2 regions of the Microbacterium sp. NPDC019599 genome follow, and region 2 is predicted to be linked to the other one. Evidence: predicted binding sites of a transcription regulator. Region 2 holds the regulator's gene; the other holds the start of a gene.

Region 1 (11,450 bases), on a different contig from region 2:
GGGGGCCTTGACGGCGGCCGACTTGAAGATGCCGCGGATCTTGTTGAGCACGAGCGTCGCGAGCGCCTCGCCCTCGACGTCCTCGGCGATGATGACGAGCTCCTTGCCGTCCTGGATCACCTTGTCGACGACGGGCAGAAGGTCCTTGATGTTCGAGATCTTCTGGTTCGCGATGAGGATGTACGGGTCCTCGAAGACGGCCTCCTGGCGCTCCGGGTCCGTGACGAAGTAGGGGTTGATGAAGCCCTTGTCGAAGCGCATGCCCTCGGTGAGCTCGAGCTCGGTGCCGAAGGTCTGCGACTCCTCGACCGTGACGACGCCCTCCTTGCCGACCTTGTCGATCGCCTCGGCGATCAGGTCGCCGATCGTCGGGTCAGCGGCCGAGATGGACGCGGTCGCGGCGATCTCCTCCTTGGACTCGACCTCCTTGGCCGAGGCGAGCAGCTCCGCCGTGATGGCGGCGACAGCCTTCTCGATGCCCTTCTTGAGCGAGATCGGGTCGGCGCCTGCGGCGACGTTGCGCAGGCCCTCGCGGACGAGCGCCTGGGCGAGGACGGTGGCCGTCGTCGTGCCGTCACCGGCGACGTCGTCGGTCTTCTTGGCGACCTCCTTGACGAGCTCCGCGCCGATCTTCTCGTACGGGTCGTCGAGCTCGATCTCCTTGGCGATCGAGACGCCGTCGTTCGTGATCGTGGGGGCGCCCCACTTCTTCTCGAGAACGACGTTGCGACCGCGGGGGCCCAGCGTCACCTTGACGGCGTCCGCCAGAGTGTTGAGGCCGCGCTCGAGACCGCGACGGGCCTCCTCATCGAAAGCGATGATCTTTGCCATGTGTGTGTCGTCCCTCCCGGACGTTGGCTTGGTCTTAGCACTCACTGATACTGAGTGCTAACCCATTCTGGCACTCGCACATGGTGAGTGCAAGCCGCGCGAGCGGCGCCGAAACATGGCGACACCCCGGGGGGCCGAAGCCCTCCGGGGTGTCGGAGTCAGGTTGCGAGGCGGGATGCCGCGGCATCCCGTCGTCTCACGCCACGACGCGGACCGACTCGGCCTGCGGGCCCTTCTGCCCTGTGCCGACCGTGAACTCCACGCGCTGCCCCTCCTCGAGGACGCGGAAGCCGCTCATGTCGATGTTCGAGTAGTGCACGAAGACGTCCTGGCCCTCCGCAACCGTGATGAAGCCGAAGCCCTTCTCGGCGTTGAACCACTTGACAGTGCCCTGCGTCATTTCGAATCACTCCTGTGTAGCCGTGTACTGGGGCCCATCGTATGGTCGGCTCAGAGCGCGCAATCGCGCAGAGGTCATCTGTTGACACAGGTGCCGCGAAGTGTTTACCCGGCCGAAACACCGGCGGTCGAACGGGCGCGTCAGGGGGTCGGCGAGGCCGAGGGGCTGGGCGGATTGCTCGTGCGGTCGAGGCCGATCACGACGACGAGCTGCTTCGTCGTGCTCTCGTCGACGTCGGCCGTCGCAGGGTCGTCGGTGGGCTGGTAGACGTCGCTCTGCGCGACCTGCGCCCCGCCGAGGACGGTCTCGGCGAGGCCGCGCGCGGCGGCTTCGTCCTCGGGGAAGGCGTAGTAGACGGTCGTCTCGGCGAAGTCGGTCACGCCCGCGCCGCTCGCCGTCACGGAGTCCACCGGCCAGCCCGCGGCGACGATCTGGTCCTTCATCTGGGTCGCGAGACCCTCCTCCGGCGTCGCGTTGAGCACGAGGACCGAATAGCTCGTGTCGACGACGCCGGCGACGGTCTCCACGGGCGTCGGGGTGGCGACGGGCTTCGGGTTGAGCTCGATCCGTCCCGACGCGATGAGGGTCGCGAAGATGCCGATGGTGACCAGGACGATCGTCGCGAGCACGGCCCACAGGAACACGACCCAGCCCCGCATGTGGGGGTTCTCGGCGCGGTGCGCGCCGACTCGACCGGACTCCACGGGGAGGTCGTCGAAGCGATCCCTCGGGTAGGTCGATTTCGGCACCAGAGAATGCTACCTGTCGGACGAATGGCGGCCGTTCAGCGGGGCTCGGCCGCCGAACGCGCGCCGTGGGCGTGACGCGCGGCATCCCGCATGCGCCGCAGGCGCTTGACGAGCATCGGGTCGTGCTGCTGGGCGTCGGCGGTGTCGATCAGCCGGCCGAGGAGCTGGTAGTACCGCGCGGGGGCGAGGCCGAGATCCGCGCGGATGGCCTCTTCCTTGGCACCCGCGTGCCGGCGCCACTCCGCCTCGAAGTCGAGGATGGCGCGGTCGCGGTCGGTGAGGGGCACGGGCCCACGCTAGCCCCGCACCCGCGACTCCCCCGTGCGCCACTCCACGAACGCCCCGAGTGGATCCACCGCCGCGAGCGGACGCGCGTCCAGGGCGAGCACGAAGCCGTTCCACGTCGAGGCGTCGATCGCCGGATGCCACGCGTCGTGGAGTCCCGGCGGGTCGATCGTGATCCACACGGCGTCGGTCGCCTGGATCGCCGCGATGAGGCGCTCGCGCCCCGCGCGCGGGACATGCGGGAGGACGCCCGGTGTCGTGATGACGAGCCTCGCATCCCGCGGCGCGCGTGCCGCGAGAGCCGCGAGCACGTCGGGGTCGGTCGCGTCCCCGCCGAGGATCTCGGGCGGATCGGCCGCGACGATGTCGAGCGCGGCGTCGATGCGCTCCGCGCGACCCTCCTCCCCCGGCCACACGAGGGTCGTGAGGAAGCGCCGGTCCGCGGCATCCGTCGCATCCAGCGGGGCGAGATCGATCCCCGCGCGCCACATCACCTCGGGCATGCGCAGTGGGACGAGGTCGGCGAGGGGCCCGCGCAGCTCGCACTCCAGGACGACGCGCGAGCGGCCGGCGGCCGGGTCGAGCACAACCGTCCGCTCGCCCGAGTAGCGGTACGAGTATCGGTCGGGGTACAGGCACAGGCCCGCGCTCGCACCGATCTCGAGGAGGGCGACGGGACCGTCGATCGCGCTCAGCGCGGGCAGGAGCGCCGCGCAGCGCAGCGGCTCGTTGGTCTGGAGGCCGCGCCGCTCGCTCTCGGCCACGACGGCGTCGGCATGGCGCGCGAGCCACGCCGACCACTGCGGAAAGGGAGCGAGTGGCGCCCCCAGCAGGCGGGTCACGGCGAAGACGAGCGGCGGCTGGCGGCGCCCGGCCGGGATGCGGGCGAGGAGCGCGGCGGTGCCGTCGTCGCCGGCGACTCCCCGCGCCCAGTCTTCGTAGAGTGCCGAGCGGCCCGGGGCCTCGTCTCGCGCGAACCTCGCGTAGCGCTCCTGCACCTCGCGCAGGGCGGCCGGCGAGGCGCCGGACGGGGCGGTCGCGGCATCCCGATCCGTCGTCACGTGTCCCATTGTCGGGGAACCCGGAGGAAGGTGCGGAGCGCACGCGGCCCGGCTCGGGTTGAATGGAGGGGGCATGAAGGAGAAGTCATGAGCTACGCAGTCAACAAGTCCGACGCCGAGTGGCGCGAGCAGCTGGGCGCCGAGCAGTACGCCGTTCTGCGGGAAGCGGCGACGGAGCGTCCGTGGACGGGCGAGCTGCTGGACGAGAGCCGCGCGGGTCTGTACACGTGCGCCGCGTGCGGCGCGGAGCTGTTCCGCAGCGGCACGAAGTTCGACTCGCACTGCGGGTGGCCGAGCTTCTACGAGTCGATCCGCCCCGAGGCCGTCGAGCTCATCGAGGACCGGACCTACGGCATGGTCCGCACCGAGGTCCGCTGCGCGAACTGCGGCTCGCACCTCGGTCATGTCTTCCCCGACGGCTTCGGCACGCCCACCGGCGACCGCTACTGCATGAACTCGATCTCGCTCGAGTTCACGGCCGACTCATGAGCAGCGCGCTGGAATCGGCCCGGGCGAGGCGCTCGTGGTCGAAGGTGACGGATGCTGCTCCCAGCCATGCCGAGCTGCTCCGGTACGTCTCGGCCGCAGGCCGCGTCGCCGACCACTCCTCGCTCAAGCCGTGGCGGCTCATCGAGCTGCGGGGAGATGACCGCAAGGCGCTCGGCCGGGCCATCAACAAGGCGGAGGGCCACAAAGGGGCTTCATCGAAGCCCATGCGCGCGCCGCTGCTCATCGCCGTCGTGTCGAGCCCGCGCAAGAGCTCGAAGGTGCCGCGCTGGGAGCAGGAGGCGGTCGCCTCGGGCGTCGCCCACATGCTGAGCCTCCTGCTCGACGAGGCCGGCTGGGGCGTGTTCTGGCGGACGGGCGGCTACACGCGCAGCAAGGCGGTCGCCAAGGCGCACGGCCTGGACAAGAACGAGGACCTCCTCGGCTGGCTCTACGTCGGCGGCAAGCCCCACGGCAAGCGCAGCGGGCACCGCAAGCCGGTCGACGCCGCGAAGTTCGTCTCGCGGATGCCGGGCTCGAAGCAGCACTGAGGCTCCCGGCCGCCGAGAAGCCAGAACTTCTGGCGTCTCGACGTCGAGATGCGCGAAGTTCCGGCATCTCGACGTCGGCGCCCTGGATCAGCCGCGCGTCCGCCGCCGCAGTCGCGACCACGGGACGACGGCCGTCACGACACCCGTCAGCGCGACGAAGACCGCCGCCAGGGCGAGCGGCAGCGAGGGCCCGGCGATCGGCGGCCACACAGCATCCAGCACGACCGAGGTCGCGAGCAGGCCCACGACAGAGCCCAGCCCCAGCAGCAGCACCCCCGTGTGCCGCACGAGGGCGGCCGACAGGAAGATGTAGACGACCCCGATCGCTCCGCCGGTGTAGAGCCACAGGTCGGTCGGGGCGCTCGCCGGAGCACCCACCAGCGCGACGTGGATCACGGCCGCGACGGTCAGCGCGATCGTGCCGCCGATGAAGTTGACGAACGTCGCGACGAGGGGGCTCCCGACGGCCTGCCGCAGCCGCCCGTTGGTGGCCTGCTGCCAGGCGATGCCGGCTCCCGCGAGGAACGGCAGGAGCAGCATCCACCACGGCACGCCTGACACGCCCTCCCCCGTGACGCACAGCACGACGGCCACCAGCACGAGCCCTGCGCCGGCGACGCGACCCATCGTGACCGCGACGACCCCCGCCGGGCCGTACCCGACGCGGTCGAGCACGAGGCCGTTGACGGTCTGGCCCGCGACGACGCCGACCGTGAACAGAGCCACGCCGATCGTGGCGACGGTCAGGCCTTGCGTCGCGACCGTGAGCGCGCCGGCGAGGCCTCCCAGCAGCACCCAGGTCGGGATGCTGCTCCCGACCCCTTTCGCGAGCCGGACGATCCCGGCGCGTCCTTCGGGCAGCACGGCGCACAGGACGATGAGGATCGCGAGCCCCGAGCCGAACGAGATGACCGCTGCGACGAATCCATCGCCGAGCGCGACGCCGAGCGAGCCGTTGATGCGGGCCTGCACCGCCGTCATGACGCCGACGAGGACCGCGCCGCCGATTGCGAGCCAGGCGGGCAGGCGGCGGCGGGACACCCGTCAATACTGCCGGAGGACGGATGCCGTCCTTGACCGCGTCATGCGGGGTCGATCCACCGGATCCGTGGCTCGAGGCCGAGATACCGCGCGTAGCGGTCCGCGGCTCCCTCGATCGCCCCCGCCTCGCCGCGGTCGAGCGGGCGCGTGGGACGGATCTCGAACGTGACCGCCTTCGCGTTGACCGCCCGTTTCATCCCCGCGAGCAGCTGGCCGTCGACGAGTGCCATGCCGATCGCGCTCTCGCGCCCGCGCACGAGCATCCCGGCCTCGTCGAGGACCCAGCGGGACTCCTGATAGCCCCGGTACATCTCGTCGAGGACCTGGAGCAGATGGCCGGCGGGCGACGAGGATGCCGGCGCCTCGCCCGGCGCGTGCCAGTAGGTGCGGTCGTCGTGCTCGAACGATTCGAGCCGGTCCGCGGCTCCCGCGAGCCCGCGCCGCACGTCGGTGAGGGTGAGCGTCGCCCAGTACGCGAGGTCTCGCTCGGTGGCCGGTCCGTGCGACGTGAAGTAGCGCAGCGCGAGCTCGACGAGTGCCTCGTCGCGCTCGAGGCGACGCGGGGTGGGGACGCGGTCGGCGAACAGGGCGTACGTGTGCTCGCCGTCGCGGGGCGCACCGCTGACGATCACGGTGTGCAGCTCGAGATGAGCCGCGAGGAGCATCAGCTGCATGCCGGTCAGCTCGTGCCCGCGCTGGGCGAGCGCTTCGGCGAGCTCCGTCCGGGTCCCGGCCGGCGATTCGCCCAGGACGTCCACCACCGCGTCCTCCAGGGCGGGCAGGCGATCGGCCAGGGGCTTGAGCTGCTGGTCCACCGTCGGCAGCACCCGGTCTCGCGTCAGCTCGATGAGCCACACCACGTCCTCCGCGTGCACGTAATGCCACGTCGGCCGGAGCACGTGCGTCCGCAGGACCTGCCCGCTCGACAGCAGTGCCGCGAGGTCGTGCCGGCTGGGTTCGCGGGTGCGGGTCGCGACCGCCCATGCGGATTGCGACGGGTTCTCCGCCTGCACGGCCAGCAGAGAGCGGACGACGTCCTCGGCCTGGTCGAGAGGTGCCGCCAGATGCTGGGAGCGCAGCCGCCACCGGGCGATGTCACGATCGGTGAGCACACCCCGAGCGTAGGCGCCGGGCCCGTTCAGCGGGGGTCTCCGCCCGGATCTCGGCGGGGCGGGCCTGTGAGGGGCACTGCCGGTACCCGGAACGTCCGTCACTGCCGTCGTCGAGCGATCCGCGGTTGCATGGATTCCGCAAACTCGGCGATCCGCCCAGGAGGAGCAGGACTCATGATCGAACTCACCCTCAACAACGGCGTCACGATGCCCGCCATCGGACTCGGCGTCTTCCAGAGCGCCCCCGCGGAGACGGCGGCCGCCGTCGCCGAGGCCCTGCGGGTCGGCTACCGCCACATCGACACCGCTGCCGCCTACCGCAACGAGCGGGAGGTCGGCGAAGGCATCCGGCGATCCGGCCTCGACCGAGCCGACATCTTCCTCGAGACGAAGGTGTGGGTCAGCGACTACGGCTACGACCAGACCCTGCACGCCTTCGACAAGGCGGTCGGCAAGCTCGGAGTCCAGACGCTGGATCTGCTCATCCTCCACCAGCCCGCACCGACGCGATTCGACACGACGATCGCCGCATACAAAGCCCTCGAGACCCTCCTGACAGACGGCCGCTTGCGAGCCATCGGTGTGAGCAACTTCATGCCGCACCACCTCGATGCGCTGCTGCGTGAGACGGACGTCGTTCCGGCTGTCAACCAGGTGGAGCTGCATCCGTACTTCACGCAGCCCGACGTCCAGCAGGCGGATGCCGCGCACGGCGTCCTCACGCAGGCCTGGTCGCCGATCGGCGGCATCACGTTCTATCCGGGCTGGGGCGATGAGCGCCGCAGCGTCATGGAGGACGCCGCCATCGGCGAGATCGCACGTGCCCACGGGAAGACTCCCCCACAGGTCATGCTGCGGTGGGGCATCCAGCAGGGGCGGTCCGTCATCCCGAAGTCCACCAACCCGGCGCGGATCGCGGAGAACCTCGACCTCTTCGACTTCGAGCTCTCTGCCGAAGAGCTGACACGGATCGATTCCCTCGATACGGGCGTCCGCGGCGGCCCCGACCCAGACCAGCCGCGCGACGCCTTCTTCGACGTCGTCATTCCCGAAGCCTAGGTCGGGCGGCGCCGCCGGCCGGGCTCTTGAACGGGGATCTGGGCGTCGCCGATGAGCAGAAGGTCTTCCGTCTGCGCGGCGCGGCTATGCGTCGGCATCCACTCCGATGTCGCGTTCATCGAGGGAGCAGCCGTCACGGCAGCGGGTAGCGGCGAAACGGCGGAGTCCGAACCCTGACGGTCCTCGGCGACAGCATCCCGTCATGCCGCGCGACGGAGCGCCTCACCGCTGGTCGAGCTGCCTGACGCGCGCGCGGCTCGCGACGAGCTGGTTGAGCCGCTCGGACATGAGCAGGCCCAGTGCCACGAGCGCCCCGAGGAAGACCGGGAAGATCCACATTCCGGTGCCCGTCGAGATCGCACCGAACAGCGGAGGCACGAGAGTCGAGCCGGTGTAGGCGGCGGCCATCTGGATGCCGATGATGGCCTGCGAGTTGCGGCGGCCGAAGTTCACCGGGGTCGAGTGGATGATGGCGGGGTAGATCGGCGCGCATCCGAGCCCGGCGACCACGAGTCCGACCAGCGCGAGCACATCCGTCTCGAGCGGGAGCGCGAGCATCACGACGCCGACCCCTACCGTCGCGAAGCCGCCGCGGATCATCTGCCGATCGCCGATCCTGTCAGCGACGAAGCCGGCCAGGAATCTCCCCGCCGTGATGCCCAGCAGGAACAGGGAGGCGAAAGCCGCCGCCGTGGCCGGGGCGACTCCGCGATCGCTGACCAGGTACGTCGATGCCCAGAGGATCGCCGTGCTCTCGAGCGCGCAGTAGGCGAAGAAGGCGGTCAGGATCAGCCTGACGCCGGGAATCCGCAGCGCCTGAGCGAGCGGGACATGCGCGCTCCTGGGTCCGGGAGGCTCATCGCCGTCCTCGTGCGCTCCGTCGGACGCGTCCGCGGGCTCGCTCGGGACGATGGGGTTCACCTTGCCCCAGAGCGGGATGCCGATCAGCAGCACGAATGTGAGGACGACCTGGATGAGCCCGATGATGAGGTAGGCGCTGGACCAGCCGAGGCCCGACGAGAGGGCGAAGCTCATGACGAAGGGGCTGATCGACGCACCCAGCCCCCAACAGGCGTGCAGCCAGTTCATGTGTCGCGCGGCGTAGTGCACGGCTACGTAGTTGTTCAGCGCCGCGTCGACCGCGCCGGCACCCAGGCCGTACGGGATCGCCCAGAGGCACAGCATCCAGAACGAACCGCTGGTGGAGAAGCCCACGAGCGCGGCCGCCGTCATTCCGACGCTGACGGCCGTCACGACGCCCGCGCCGAATCGACGGGTGACGCGCTCGGACGCGAGACTCGAGAAGATCGTTCCGCCGGCGATGATCATGGTGATGATGCCGGCGTAGGCGACCGGCACGTCGAGGTCCTGATGCATGACGGGCCAGCCGGCGCCCACGAGAGAGTCGGGCAGTCCGAGGCTGATGAAGGCGACGTAGATGATCGCCAGAAGGAGCGAATACACGGCTCGGTACGTTGCCTTTCCCAGGGCGTCGGCAGAGAGATCGCGACCGACCTGGTCGCGCAGGTACGATCGTACACACTATCTGTACGTCCGTACACAGTCTGAGGTAGGTTGATCGCATGACAGCGCACTACTTCGCCGGGGATCCCCGTACGAACCGGGAGCGGATGCTGGCGGGAGACCTGTACATCGCCGACGATCCGGAGAGTGAACGGCTGCACAGACGAGGAGTCCGACTCGCCGACGACTACCACCGCGCCGAGGTCGCGGGCGATCCCGCGGCCCGGGCGATCCTCGCCGATCTGGTCGGCACGCTCGGCGAGGACGCCCACATCAACCCGCCGCTGTTCGTGGACTACGGCGAGAACCTCCACGTCGGCGACCGCACCTTCGTCAACTACAACCTCACCGCCCTGGACGTGGCCGCCATCACGATCGGGGCCGACTGTCAGCTCGGGCCCAACGTCCAGCTCCTTACGCCGACACATCCGATCGACCCGCAGCCGCGGCGGGACAAGCTCGAGGCCGCAGAGCCCATCACGATCGAGGACAACGTCTGGCTCGGCGGTGGCGTCATCGTCTGCCCAGGAGTCACCATCGGGGAGAACTCCGTGATCGGCGCCGGCTCGGTGGTCACCAAGGACATCCCGGCGAACGTCGTCGCCGTCGGCAACCCCGCCCGCGTCATCCGTTCGATCGAGTAGTCCGATGCCCGTCGATCAGCGCGCACCCGGGTCGCGGCTCGGCCGCCGGAACGATCCCGACCGACGCGACCGGATCATCGACGCATGCCTGGAGGTCATCTCGGCCTCCGGGGTCGCCGGCACATCGCACCGCAAGGTCGCCGCTCGAGCGGAGGTCCCCCTCGGCGCGATGACGTACTACTTCGACGGCATGGACGACCTCCTGCGGGAGTCCTTCACCCGGTTCGCCAGAACCATCAGCGACAGATTCGAGCGCCGTATGGCCGCCGCACCCGACGTCGACGCCGCGCGGCAGGCGGTCGTGGCGATCATCCTCGAGGATGTGTTCGGCGACGATCGGGAGCTCGTCCTGTCCCACGAGCTGTACACCCTCGCCGCCCGCGAACCCGCATTCCGTTCGATCACCAGCGCATGGATGGAACGAAGCCGCTGGGCGCTCGAGCGTCACTTCGACCCCGAGACGGCGCGCATGCTCGACGCGCTCGTCGAAGGACTCACCATCCACCGCGCCCTCGACGCCGAGCCTCGCGATCCCCGTGAGGTCGAACAGGCCGTCGCACGCATCACGGCCGCGGGCTCCCCCTCGGCATCGAGTGCCGCAGACGCGACCGTCGCGCCGCCCGGTCCTCGGGATTAGTCTGGCGCGCGTGGCCCACTCCGCCTCGCTCGCGCGCGCCTGGATCGGGACGATCGTGTTCCTCTTCCTCGCACCGGGCATCGTCGCGGGTCTGATCCCCTGGCTCATCACGGACTGGCAGCCGCACGAGTGGGGCGGTGCCGGGTGGCTCGTCCTGCCGATCGCGTGGGCGGCCATCATCGTCGGCGTCGCGTTCCTCCTCTCCGCGTTCGCCTTGTTCGCCGTCCACGGCGGAACGCCTGCCCCCGTCGCCCCGACCCGCACGCTGGTCGTGAGAGGGGTGTACCGCTTCGTGCGCAATCCGATGTACCTCGCAGTGCTCGCGATCATCCTGGGTCAGGCGCTCCTGTTCGGGAGCGGGTGGCTCGTGGTCTACGCGGCTGTCACGCTCACTGCGGTCGTCGCCTTCGTGAAGGGCTACGAGGAGCCGACCCTCACCCGCGCCTACGGCGAGCAGTATCTCGAGTACCGGCGCAACGTCCCGGGGTGGTGGCCGCGTCTCACGCCGTGGCGCGCGTGAGCAGGGCACCCGGCCGGGTCACTCACGGCGCGAACAGCAGCACACCGTAGACCCCGAACAGCATGAGGTGCACGGCGCCGTGAACGGCGGTCGTCCGTGGCGCGAAGTACGTGATCACGGTCATCACGAGCGTGATGCAGATGAGCACCATGTTGCCTGGCGACTCCCCCAGGATCACGGGCTGGCCCGTCACGAGGCCGATCACGAGGATCGCGGGGATCGTGAGGCCGACAGTCGAGACGAACGCGCCGAGGCCGAGGTTGAGCGCGCGCTGATTCTCGTTCGCCAGCGCGGCACGGACGGCGGTGATCGCTTCCGGCGTGAACACGATGATCGCGATGATCACGCCGCCCAGGGCAGCCGGGGCTCCGGTGAGCTCGATGCCACGATCGACCAGGATGCCGAGATCGTGCGCGAGCAGGACGATGGGCAGCACCGTGGCGACGAGCAGGGCCGAACGCGTGAGCAGCTCGCCCCGTGTGACCTTCGGATGCTCGGGCTCGGGGGCGCCGGCCAGGCCCGCCGTCACCCGCTCGGGAAGCGGCTGAAG
Region 2 (11,450 bases):
GAGGGGCGCCCCCGGCGGTGTGCGGGGTGGGACCCGCACGCAAGCCAATCACCGAGTCTACCAGGTCGGGGATCCATCCACCGACAGCGGCCAGGTGTCCCAGAACCGCCCTCCGATGATGCATGATCGAGCGAGCATGCGCGGAAGTCCCGAGTCCGCGCGGCCTGCGACGAAGGAGTCCGCGTGCCCGAACAACCCTCGCCCGACCTCTCGGCGTTCCCGCGCGGGTTCCGCTGGTCGGCGGCGACCGCGGCGTTCCAGATCGAGGGATCCCGCAGGGCGGACGGCCGCGGACGCTCCATCTGGGACGACTTCACCGACACACCGGATGCTGTCCGCGACGGCGCGACCGCCGACCCGGGCCCCGACAGCTACCGGCGGCACCGCGAGGACGTCGCGCTCCTGCGCGAGCTCGGCGTCGACCGCTACCGCTTCTCGATCTCCTGGGTGCGCGTGCAGCCCGAACCGGGCGGCCCCGTGCTCCAGGCCGGACTCGACTACTACCGGCGACTCGCCGACGACCTCCGCGAGGCCGGCATCACCCCGTTCGCGACGCTGTACCACTGGGATCTGCCGAGCGTCCTCGAGGCACAGGGCGGATGGCTCGCCCGCGACACCGCCTTCCGCTTCGCCGAGTACGCGGAAGCAGTCGCGGCGGGGCTGGGGGACAGCATCCGGAACTGGTACACGATCAACGAGCCCGTCTCGACGTCGCTGCAGGGGTATGCCGTCGGCACGCTGGCTCCCGGGAGGCAGCTGCTGTTCGGCTCGCTGCCGAGCGTCCACCACCAGCTCCTCGCGCACGGGCTCGCGGCCGACGCGCTGCGCCGGCATGGCGCCGAAGAGGTCGGGATCGTCAACAACCACACGCTCGTGCTCCCGGCGTCCGAGTCCGAGGCCGACCTCACGGCCGCCTCCGTCTACGACGTCCTGCACAACCGGATCTTCGCGGACCCCGTCCTCACCGGCGCCTTCCCCGATCTCGAGGCTCTCGGCATGCCGCCGATGCCCGTCGAGGACGGCGACCTCGAGCTCATCGCGGGCGCGAACGACTTCTACGGCATCAACTTCTACAACCCGACCACGATCGGCGCGGCCGACCCCGAGAGCCCGGTCCCGTTCGAGATCCTCCCCACCGACGGCGCGCCCACGACGGGATTCGGGACCGACTGGCCCATCGTGCCCTCGGCCCTCACCGGGCTGCTCGCCGACTTCCGCGAGCGCTACGGCGACCGCCTCCCGCCCGTCGTCATCGGCGAGAACGGCGCGTCGTTCCCCGAGCCCGGGCGGGTCGACGGACCGATCGACGACGCCGACCGCATCTCGTACCTCGCCGGTCACATCGACGCCGTGGGCGCCGCGCTCCGCGCGGGCGTCGACGTGCGCGAGTACACGGTGTGGTCGCTGCTGGACAACTTCGAGTGGGCGGACGGCTACACGCAGCGCTTCGGCCTCGTCCACGTCGACTTCGACACAGCGGCACGCACACCCAAGGCATCATTCGACTGGTACCGCTCGCTCATCTCGGAGGCACGCCGATGACCCCTCCCAATGGTCGCGTGGGTGCGACCTGGTTCGTCCTGTTCACGCTCGCATGGCTCGCGCTGTGGACGATCCAGCTCACGCCGCTGCAGCTGCTCATCCCGCTGCAGCTGAACACCCCCGACGACGCCGACGGCTGGGTATCGGGCGTCGTCTCGTCGGGTCTGGTCCTCGCCGCGGGCGGGATCGCCGGCGTCATCGCGGCGCCCCTCGCGGGCGGATTGTCCGACCGCACGCGCGGCCGCTGGGGCCGCCGCCGCCCGTGGGCGCTCGCGGGCATACTCCTCGCGACGGCCTCGCTCGTCGGCATCTCGTTCGCCGAGGGAGTGTGGGGCGTGGGCCTCGCCTGGATCGGGGTGTCGGTCGGCGCGGCCGTCGCCTCGGCGGCCTTCACGGCGCTCATCGCCGACCAGCTGACGACGCAGCGCGGCGCGGCCTCGGCCGCCGTGTCGTCGTCGCAGGCCTTGGGCATCGTCGTCGGGGTCGGCGTCATCGTCCTTCTCGAGCTCGGGGTGCTCGTCGGCTACCTCGTGCTCGCCGGATTCCTCCTCGTCGTCGGAGTCCTCGCCGTCATCCTCCTGCCCGACCCGCCGGCGCCGGCCGAGGCCGCCGTCGCGCGCGAGGTCCGCACGCTGGGTGAGCGTCTCGCGGCGCTGCGCGACCGCGACTTCGCCTGGATGCTCGCGGGCCGGCTCACGGTCAACATCGGCAACGCGCTCGGCACGGGGCTCCTGCTCTTCTTCCTGCTCTACGGACTCGGACGTGACTCCTCGACGGCGGAGGACGAGCTGCTCCTGCTGATCCTCATCTACACGCTGTTCGTCGTCGTCGCCTCGGTCGTGTCGGGGCGCATCTCCGACCGGACGGGGCACCGCATCCCGTTCGTCGTGTGGTCGGCCGTCCTGCAGGGCGCGGCGTCGATCATCCTCGTCGTCGTGCCGTCGCTGCCCAGCGCCATGGTCGCCGCCGCGCTCCTGGGCGTCGGCTACGGCGCGTACATGTCGGTCGGGCTCGCGCTCGGCACCGACCTCCTGCCGTACCCCGAGGACCACGCGCGCGACCTCGGCTTCGTCAACGTGTCGGCGAGCCTCGGTCAGCTCATCGGCCCGCTCCTGGGCGCCGGGCTCGTGGCGCTCGTCGGCGGGTTCTGGCTTCTGTTCCTCGTGGGCGGCATCCTGTCGATCGTCGGCGGCGTCATGACGTTCGCGATCCGCAGCCCGCACCGCGCGAAGTCAGCCGTCTGACGCGTCGACCGCCTCCGAGGTCTCGACCGCCTCCGAGGTCTCGACCACCTCTGACGTCTCGACCGCCTCGACCGTCGCGATCGCGAGGTCGAGGACCGCGTTGAAGACCTGCGGACGCATCACCGTGACGTGATGCGTCGTGCGGGGCACCAGGATCAGCTCCGCGTGCGGCGCGACTCGGCAGAAGAGGCGCTCGTTGACGCGCAGCTGGTCGTACTGCCCGTTGACGAACCACAGCGGCACGTCGATGCGGCGCAGCGCCGCGAGCAGGTCGAGGACGGACAGGCTTCGCAGGGCGATGTCCTGCGCGTCGAGGGCGTACCCGCCGGCGCCGAAGTCGGCACGCGTCTCAGCGGGGAGGATGCGGTCCAGCATCCGGTCGGTGAGCCACATGCCGCGGTCGGGGAGCGAATCGAACCCGCGGGCGAGCATGCGATAGGTCGCCAGTCCCAGCCCGCGCGGGATCGCGGTGCACGATGCCGCGATGAACCCCGCGACCGGTGGCCGGTCCTCGCCGCCGACGTACTCGATGCACACGAGCCCGCCCATCGAGTGCCCGGAGAGGAGGACGGGTCCCTTCTGCGCAGCCGCCCGGACGGCGTCGTCGATCGTCGCGAACGCCCCGTCGAGAGTGAACTCCTCGCTCATGCGAGTGCCGTGTCCCGGCAGGTCGACCGCAGTGACCGGGATGCCGCGGCCCTCAAGATGCTCGACCTGCGAGCGCCACATCGTGGCGGACGTGCGGATGCCGTGCACGAGCACGACCTGGACCGTCATGACGCCCACCCTAGAGCCCGGGGTTCTCCCGCTAGAACGCGCGTATGTCCTCGAAACGGCCTCGGTTGAGGACATGAGCGCGTTCTCGCGGAGGGGCCGCAAGGGCCTGGGGGCCGGCGGTCCGTAGGCTGGCGGGCATGCCTCGGCTCGCTGACCACATCCTCGGCATGCCCGGCTCGGGCGTGCGCCACATCCTCGAGCAGGCGCTGCGCCTCGACGACGTCATCATCCTCGCGGTGGGCGAGCCCGGCGAGATGGCACCGCCCGCCGTGCGGGCCGCGGCGGCGCAGGCCTGGCAGGACGGTCTCATCCGGTACGCGCCGAATGGCGGCATCCCGGACCTCCGCCGTGCCATCGTCGACAAGCTGGCCGCCGTCAACGACGTGCGCGTCGACGTCGAGCAGGTGTGGGTGACGGTCGGCGCGACGCAGGCGCTGCACCAGGCGATGGCGATGGCCCTCGCGCCGGGCGACGAGGTGCTCGTGCCCGATCCCGGCTACACGACCTTCACGATGAACGCGCACATGCTGTCGGCCGTGCCCGTGCCGTACGTCCTGAGCCCGGCGCACGGCTTCCAGCCCGACCTCGCGCAGCTCGAGGCGCTCGTGACCGACCGCACGCGCCTGCTCATCATCAACTCGCCGTCGAACCCCCTCGGCTCGACGTTCGAGCCCGACACGATCCGCGCGCTCCTGGACTTCGCGGCGCGGCACGACCTGTGGGTGCTCAGTGACGAGTGCTACGAGGCCTTCACGTACGGCATCCCGCATGTGTCCCCGGCATCCCTCGACGAGGACGACCGCGTGTTCTCGGTGTTCTCGACGTCCAAGACCTACGCCATGACGGGTGCGCGAGTCGGCTGGCTGGTGACGCCGAAGGGCTTCCGGGACACGATGCTGCGCGTGCAGGAGTCGGCCGTCTCCTGCGTCGACATGCCCGCGCAGCATGCCGCGCTCGCCGCGATCTCGGGACCGCAGGATGCCGTCCGCACCGCCGCCGCGCACTATCGCGAGAACCTGGATGCTGCGACCCGGGTCCTCGAGGAGCGCGGGCTCCGGTACCTGACGCCGACGGGCGCGTTCTACCTCTGGATCGACGTCTCGCACGCGACGGACGGGGATGTCGCGTCCTGGGCGGAGCGCTTCCTCCACGAGCACCGCGTCGCCGTCGCGCCGGGGAGCGCCTTCGGTCGCACGGGGGAAGGATGGATCCGCGTGTGCTGCGCCGCGCGCCCGGACCACCTGCTCGAAGGACTCAGCCGACTCCCGGCTCCGGCATCCGTCTTGGCACAGGCCGGGGGATGACCCGCCGGTAGACTGGGCCGGATATGTCCCCGCGCGCCCTGAAGCCCCTCGAGCCGTCCGCCACGGCTCCCGAGGCGATCCGCAACTTCTGCATCATCGCCCACATCGACCACGGCAAGTCGACCCTCGCCGACCGCATGCTGCAGATCACGGGCGTCGTCTCCGACCGTGACATGCGCGCGCAGTACCTCGACCGCATGGACATCGAGCGCGAGCGCGGCATCACGATCAAGTCGCAGGCCGTCCGCATGCCCTGGTCCGCCGTCGACCCCTCGACGGGCTCGGGGACGACGTTCGCGCTGAACATGATCGACACGCCCGGTCACGTCGACTTCACGTACGAGGTGAGCCGCAGCCTCGCGGCGTGCGAGGGTGCGATCCTCCTCGTCGACGCGGCGCAGGGCATCGAGGCGCAGACGCTCGCCAACCTCTACCTCGCGCTCGAGAACGACCTCCAGATCATCCCGGTCCTCAACAAGATCGACCTGCCGGCAGCCGATCCGGAGAAGTTCGCGCTCGAGCTGGCCAACCTCATCGGCGGCGACCCCGACGACGTCCTCCGCGTCAGCGGCAAGACTGGGCAGGGCGTCGAGGAGCTGCTCGACCGCATCGTGCGCGACATCCCCGCCCCCACGGGGAACGCGGATGCCCCGGCCCGGGCCATGATCTTCGACTCGGTGTACGACGCCTATCGCGGCGTCGTGACGTACGTCCGGATGGTCGACGGCAAGCTCGAGCCGCGCGAGCGCATTCAGATGATGTCGACCAAGGCGACGCACGAGCTCCTCGAGATCGGCGTCTCGAGCCCCGAGCCGACTCCCTCGAAGGGCCTCGGCGTCGGCGAGGTCGGCTACCTCATCACGGGCGTCAAGGACGTGCGCCAGTCGAAGGTCGGCGACACGATCACCAACCTCCGCAAGCCCGCGACCGACGCGCTGCCGGGTTACACCGACCCGAAGCCCATGGTCTTCTCGGGCATCTACCCGATCGACGGCAGCGACTACGGCGACCTGCGCGAAGCGCTCGACAAGCTCAAGCTCTCGGACGCGTCGCTGCAGTACGAGCCCGAGACCTCCGTCGCGCTCGGCTTCGGCTTCCGCTGCGGGTTCCTGGGCCTGCTGCATCTCGAGATCATCACGGAGCGCCTCTCGCGCGAGTTCGACCTCGACCTCATCACCACGGCGCCGTCCGTCATCTACGAGGTGACGACCGACACGGGCGAGCAGGTCACGGTGACCAACCCGAGCGAGTACCCCGACGGGCGCGTCGCGACGGTGTCGGAGCCCATGGTCAAGGCCGCGATCCTCCTGCCGAAGGACTACGTGGGCACGGTCATGGAGCTCTGCCAGGGGCGCCGCGGGCAGCTCCTGGGCATGGAGTACTTCAGCGAGGAGCGCGTCGAGCTGCGCTACAACATGCCGCTCGGCGAGATCGTGTTCGACTTCTTCGATCAGCTGAAGTCGCGCACGCAGGGCTACGCGAGCCTCGACTACGAGCCGGCCGGCTCGCAGGAGGCCGACCTCGTGAAGGTCGACATCCTCCTGCAGGGCGACAAGGTCGACGCGTTCAGCTCGATCGTGCACCGCGACAAGGCCTACGCCTACGGCACGATGATGACCGAGCGCCTGCGCAAGCTCATCCCGCGCCAGCAGTTCGAAGTCCCCATCCAGGCCGCCATCGGCGCCCGCATCATCGCGCGCGAGAACATCCGCGCGATGCGCAAGGACGTCCTCGCGAAGTGCTACGGCGGCGACATCACGCGCAAGCGCAAGCTCCTCGAGAAGCAGAAGGAGGGCAAGAAGCGCATGAAGATGGTCGGCCGCGTCGAGGTCCCTCAGGAGGCGTTCATCGCCGCCCTCTCAGGGGATGTCGAGGGCAAGCAGAAGTAGCCTGGGACCCATGCGCCGCGGAACGTTCAAGGACGAGACCGTCGACTACGCCGCCGTCGGGGCGACGCAGGCGCCGGACCTCATGCAGTACCCGCCGGAGCGCAGCTTCCCGGCGGAGGAGTCGTGGCGCATCGGCAGCGGCGACGCCCGCTTCGAAACCGCGAGCGAGGCGCTGCTGTCCTGGACGGCGCAGCGCGGAGCCGGTCTCAGGGTCAAGGACGTGCGCCCCGCCTCCGGCCCGATGTACTCCGGCGTGAGCTTCGACGCCGAGGGCAATCCGGTCGCACCGAGCCGGTCCGAAGCCGAGCAGCGCTTCGACTCGGACGGCACGCCGTACGTCGCGGCGGGCTCGACCGTCACCCTCGAAGGCCGCGTCAAGGGCTACAACGCCGACGGCGAGCTGCGCGTGATCTTCGCGATCGAGGAGCCCCGCCGCGTCGGCTTCGCCCTGGGCACCGTCGACGGGTCGAAGGTCAGCGGCGAGGAGTCGTTCATGCTCGACTGGCACGACAACGACGAGGTGTGGTTCACCGTCCGCGCGTTCGACCGCCCCGCCGGGATGCTGTACCGCCTGCTGCCGATCATGGTGCGCCGTCGCCGCCGCGAGCTGTTCACGCGCTACCTGAGGGCGATCTCGCCCCTCTACTCGACGCCGGCCTGATGGGCTCCGCTCTTCCCCTCGGCGAGCCGGCGCCGGCGGACGGAGCGCTCCCGCCGACGACGCGCATCGATCCGGAGACGCCGTTCGGCGTGTACCTGCACGTCCCGTTCTGCCGCGTGCGGTGCGGCTACTGCGACTTCAACACGTACACGTCGGGCGAGCTGCGCGGAGCGCGGCAGGACGAGTACGCCGACACGCTGCTGCGCGAGATCGACCTCGCGCAGGGCGTCCTGAGCGACGCGGGCGGGCTGCGCCCGGCATCCACCGTCTTCTTCGGCGGCGGCACGCCCACGCTCCTGCCGCCGGGCGATCTCGCACGCATGCTCGACGGCGTGCGCATGGTGTTCGGCATCGCCGACGGCGCCGAGGTCACGGTCGAGGCGAACCCCGACACCGTGACGGATGCTGTCGCCGCCGAGCTCGCGGCCTCCGGGGTCACCCGGATGTCGGTGGGCATGCAGTCGGCCGTCCCGCACGTCCTCGCGGCGCTCGACCGCACTCACGACCCCGTGAATGTCGCGAGCGCCGTCTCGATCGCCCGCGCGCACGGGCTCGACGTGAGCCTGGACCTCATCTACGGCGCGCCGGGGGAGTCGCTCGAGGACTGGCGCCTGTCTCTCGAGACGGCGGTCGCCCTGGCCCCGGACCACATCTCGGCGTACGCGCTCATCATCGAGGACGGCACGAAGCTGGCCCGTCAGATCCGGCGCGGCGAGGTCCCGGCGCCCGACGACGACCTGCAGGCCGACATGTACGAGCTCGCCGACGACCTGCTCGGGGCGGCGGGCTACGACTGGTACGAGGTGTCGAACTGGGCGCGCGGCGACGAGCACCGCTCACGCCACAACCTCGCGTACTGGCAGGGTCACGACTGGTGGGGGTTCGGCCCCGGCGCCCACAGCCACATCGCGGGACTGCGGTTCTGGAACGTCAAGCACCCCGCCGCGTACGCCCAGCGGCTGGCTGCCGGCGAGTCGCCCGCAGCGGGACGCGAGAGACCGGATGCCGAAGCCCGCGCTCTGGAGAGCATCCTGCTGCGCACGCGCATCCGTGAAGGGTTCCCGGTCGCGGAGCTCCTCGGCGAGGGGCGCCACGCGGTCGCCGCGCTCATCGCCGACGGCCTCATCGAGGGCCCCGCCGCCCTGCACGGACGGATCGTCCTGACCCGCCGCGGCCGTCTGCTCGCCGACGCCGTGGTCCGCGCGCTGACGGACTGACAGCATCCCGGCGTCCGGCGCGTTTCGTCTCGGTCGCTTCGCTCCCTCGCTCAACGACCGGCAACGGCGCATCCGGTCGTTGAGCGAGCGAAGCGAGACGAAACGCCTTGACCCGCGTCATCCAGCACCGCCCCGAGCGCGTCCGGTAGAATTGGCACTCAGATCAGGGGAGTGCCAGCCAAGGCGGGATCGGCGTGAGGAGGGCGGGATGGTCACGGACCGGGGGCTCCAGGTGCTGCGGGCCATCGTGCAGGACTACGTCGACACGCACGAGCCTGTCGGCAGCAAGTCCATCGTCGAGCGGCACTCGTTCGGCGTGTCAGCCGCGACGATCCGCAACGACATGGCGCTCCTCGAGGATGAGGAGCTCATCGCGGCTCCGCACACGTCGTCGGGTCGCGTGCCGACCGACAAGGGCTACCGCGTCTTCGTCGACCACCTCGCCGAGCTCCGCCCGCTGAGCCCCGCGCAGCGTCACGCGATCACCTCCTTCCTCGACGGCCCCGGCGACCTCGACGATCTGCTCGTGCGCACCGTCCGCGGTCTCACGCACCTGACCGGTCAGGTCGCGATCGTCCAGTACCCGTCGTTCGCGCGCGCGAGCGTCTCGCACGTCGAGCTCGTCGCGCTCGAGGGCGGGCGACTCATCGTGATCCTCGTGACCGACACGGGACGCGTCTCGCAGCGGCTCGTCGCATCGCGCATCGAGCTCGACGAGGTCGCCATGGTGCGCGCCCGCTCCGTCGTGGGGGACCTCATCGTGGGCCGCTCCGTGCGCGAGGGCGCTCAGCGCGTCGACGAGTTCCTCTCGACGGCATCCGACGAGCCCGACATCCCCGCCGCGACGGTCGCGATCGTGCGCATCGTCGCCGAGGAGCTCGAGGAGTTCCGCCAGGACCGGCTCGTCATGGCGGGCGCGGCGAACCTCGCGCGGCGTGAGTCGGACTTCCGCGGCAGCATCTATCCGCTCCTCGAGGCCATCGAGGAGCAGGTGACGCTGCTGCGGCTCATGAGCGAGATGGTCGCCGACGAGCAGGGGCTCGCCACGAGCATCGGTCGCGAGAACGAGCCCTTCGGGCTGGGCGAGGCATCCGTCGTCGCGAGCGACTACGACGCGACCGGATCGCACGCACGCGTGGGGCTGCTGGGCCCCACGCGCATGGACTATCCGAGCAATCTGGCGGCGGTGCGGGCGGTGGCCCGCTACCTCACCCGGATGCTCGAAGACGACGAGAACGCCCGCTGACGGCGTCCTCGACCACACGATCCCGCGCAGAGCGCGGGCGGGAAGGCGAATGTGGCTGACCACTACGAGGTCCTCGGCGTCTCGCGGGACGCGACCCCCGACGAGATCAAGAAGGCGTACCGGCGGCTCGCCCGCGAGCTGCACCCGGACGTGAATCCGAGCGAGGAGGCGTCCGAGCGCTTCAAGCTCGTGACGCACGCCTACGACGTGCTGAACGACCCCGACCAGCGGGCCCGCTACGACATGGGCGGAGGCGACTCGCCCTTCGGCGGCGGCGCGGGCAATTTCGGCGGCTTCGGCGACATCTTCGAGACGTTCTTCGGCGCCGCGGCGGGCGGCGCGCGCGCCGGCCGGCCCCGGTCGCGCCGCGAGCGCGGCCAGGACGCCCTCGTGCGCGTGACGCTCGAGCTCAAGGACGTCGTGTTCGGCGTGCATCGGGAGCTCGAGGTCGACACGGCCGTGCTGTGCGAGACGTGCCACGGCTCGTGCACGCAGCCGGGCACCTCGCCCGTGACGTGCGAGATCTGCCACGGGTCGGGGCACGTGCAGCGCCAGGTGCGCAGCCTCCTCGGCAACGTCGTGACGAGCCAGCCGTGCAACGTCTGCCAGGGCTACGGCACGACGATCCCGTACCCCTGCGCGACGTGCCAGGGCCAGGGTCGCGTGCGTGCGCGCCGCACCGTCGCGATCGACATCCCCGCCGGCGTCGAGTCGGGCCTGCGCCTTCAGCTGCCCGGCTCGGGCGAGGTGGGCCCTGCGGGCGGTCCCAACGGCGACCTCTACATCGAGGTCTCGGTGCAGCCGCACGAGGTGTTCAGCCGTGACGGCGACGACCTCCTGGCGACGCTCGAGGTGTCGATGCCCGACGCGATCCTCGGCGCTACGACGACGATCGAGTCGCTCGACGGTCCCGTCGAGCTCGAGATCCGCCCCGGTGTGCAGGGCGGCGACGTCCTGACGATCAAGGGCCGAGGCATCACGCCGCTGCGCGGCTCGCAGCGCGGCGACCTGCGGGTGGGCGTCCACGTCGTGACGCCGACGCGGCTGGACCACAAGGAGCGCCAGCTCATCGAGGAGTTCGCCAAGCGCACGAAGGCGCCGGCGCCGCGCCTCGCGGAGTTCCACCAGGGCCTCTTCGCGAAGCTGCGCGACCGCTTCCGGAACGGCTGACGGGATGCCCCTGCACTTCGTCGTCGAGGACGCCGGCGTCGCATCGGCCCAGCCCGGCGGCACCGTGACCCTCACAGGTGCCGAAGCCAAGCACGCCGCCGTCGTGCGGCGCGTCCGGCCCGGCGAGGAGGTCACGGTCGGCGACGGACGGGGCGCGTGGCTCACGGGCGAGGTCGAGAGCGTGCAGCCGGCGGAGGTCGTCGTCCGCATCACGGCGCGTGCCGACGCCCCGACCGCCGCACCGCGGCTCGTGCTCGTGCAGGCGCTCGCGAAGGGCGATCGCGACGAGCTCGCCGTCCAGGCGGCCACGGAGCTCGGTGTCGACGAGATCGTCCCGTGGCAGTCGGCGCGCAGCGTCTCGCGGTGGGATGCGAAGGCGGAGAAGGGCCGCGCCCGCTGG

Evidence for each region. Region 2 encodes HrcA, which represses chaperone genes, less so after heat shock. Its sites were predicted from a motif close to TTNGCACTCGNNNNNNNCGAGTGCNAA; they were not measured.
Region 1: groL (chaperonin GroEL) is a predicted target of HrcA. The motif match lies at 866-892, and genes of this name have one in related genera.

What each region holds. Positions count from the first base shown of each region.
Region 1 is NZ_JBEYBL010000008.1:212,231-223,680, forward strand. Features, by position in the region: gene groL (chaperonin GroEL) at 1-831, opposite strand, end outside; gene ABZ477_RS14725 (cold-shock protein) at 1,028-1,231, opposite strand; gene ABZ477_RS14730 (LytR C-terminal domain-containing protein) at 1,372-1,980, opposite strand; gene ABZ477_RS14735 (DUF3263 domain-containing protein) at 2,016-2,267, opposite strand; gene ABZ477_RS14740 (DUF2332 domain-containing protein) at 2,277-3,335, opposite strand; gene msrB (peptide-methionine (R)-S-oxide reductase MsrB) at 3,414-3,815, shown strand; gene ABZ477_RS14750 (nitroreductase family protein) at 3,812-4,363, shown strand; gene ABZ477_RS14755 (DMT family transporter) at 4,451-5,404, opposite strand; gene ABZ477_RS14760 (winged helix DNA-binding domain-containing protein) at 5,446-6,516, opposite strand; gene ABZ477_RS14765 (aldo/keto reductase) at 6,691-7,575, shown strand; gene ABZ477_RS14770 (hypothetical protein) at 7,572-7,694, opposite strand; gene ABZ477_RS14775 (MFS transporter) at 7,798-9,039, opposite strand; gene ABZ477_RS14780 (sugar O-acetyltransferase) at 9,159-9,743, shown strand; gene ABZ477_RS14785 (TetR family transcriptional regulator) at 9,748-10,380, shown strand; gene ABZ477_RS14790 (isoprenylcysteine carboxylmethyltransferase family protein) at 10,391-10,900, shown strand; gene ABZ477_RS14795 (calcium:proton antiporter) at 10,923-11,450, opposite strand, start outside.
Region 2 is NZ_JBEYBL010000001.1:520,040-531,489, reverse strand. Features, by position in the region: gene ABZ477_RS02465 (GH1 family beta-glucosidase) at 184-1,542, shown strand; gene ABZ477_RS02460 (MFS transporter) at 1,539-2,786, shown strand; gene ABZ477_RS02455 (alpha/beta hydrolase) at 2,775-3,563, opposite strand; gene ABZ477_RS02450 (aminotransferase class I/II-fold pyridoxal phosphate-dependent enzyme) at 3,701-4,867, shown strand; gene lepA (translation elongation factor 4) at 4,891-6,756, shown strand; gene ABZ477_RS02440 (DUF1990 family protein) at 6,767-7,417, shown strand; gene hemW (radical SAM family heme chaperone HemW) at 7,417-8,634, shown strand; gene hrcA (heat-inducible transcriptional repressor HrcA) at 8,843-9,880, shown strand; gene dnaJ (molecular chaperone DnaJ) at 9,932-11,050, shown strand; gene ABZ477_RS02420 (16S rRNA (uracil(1498)-N(3))-methyltransferase) at 11,055-11,450, shown strand, end outside.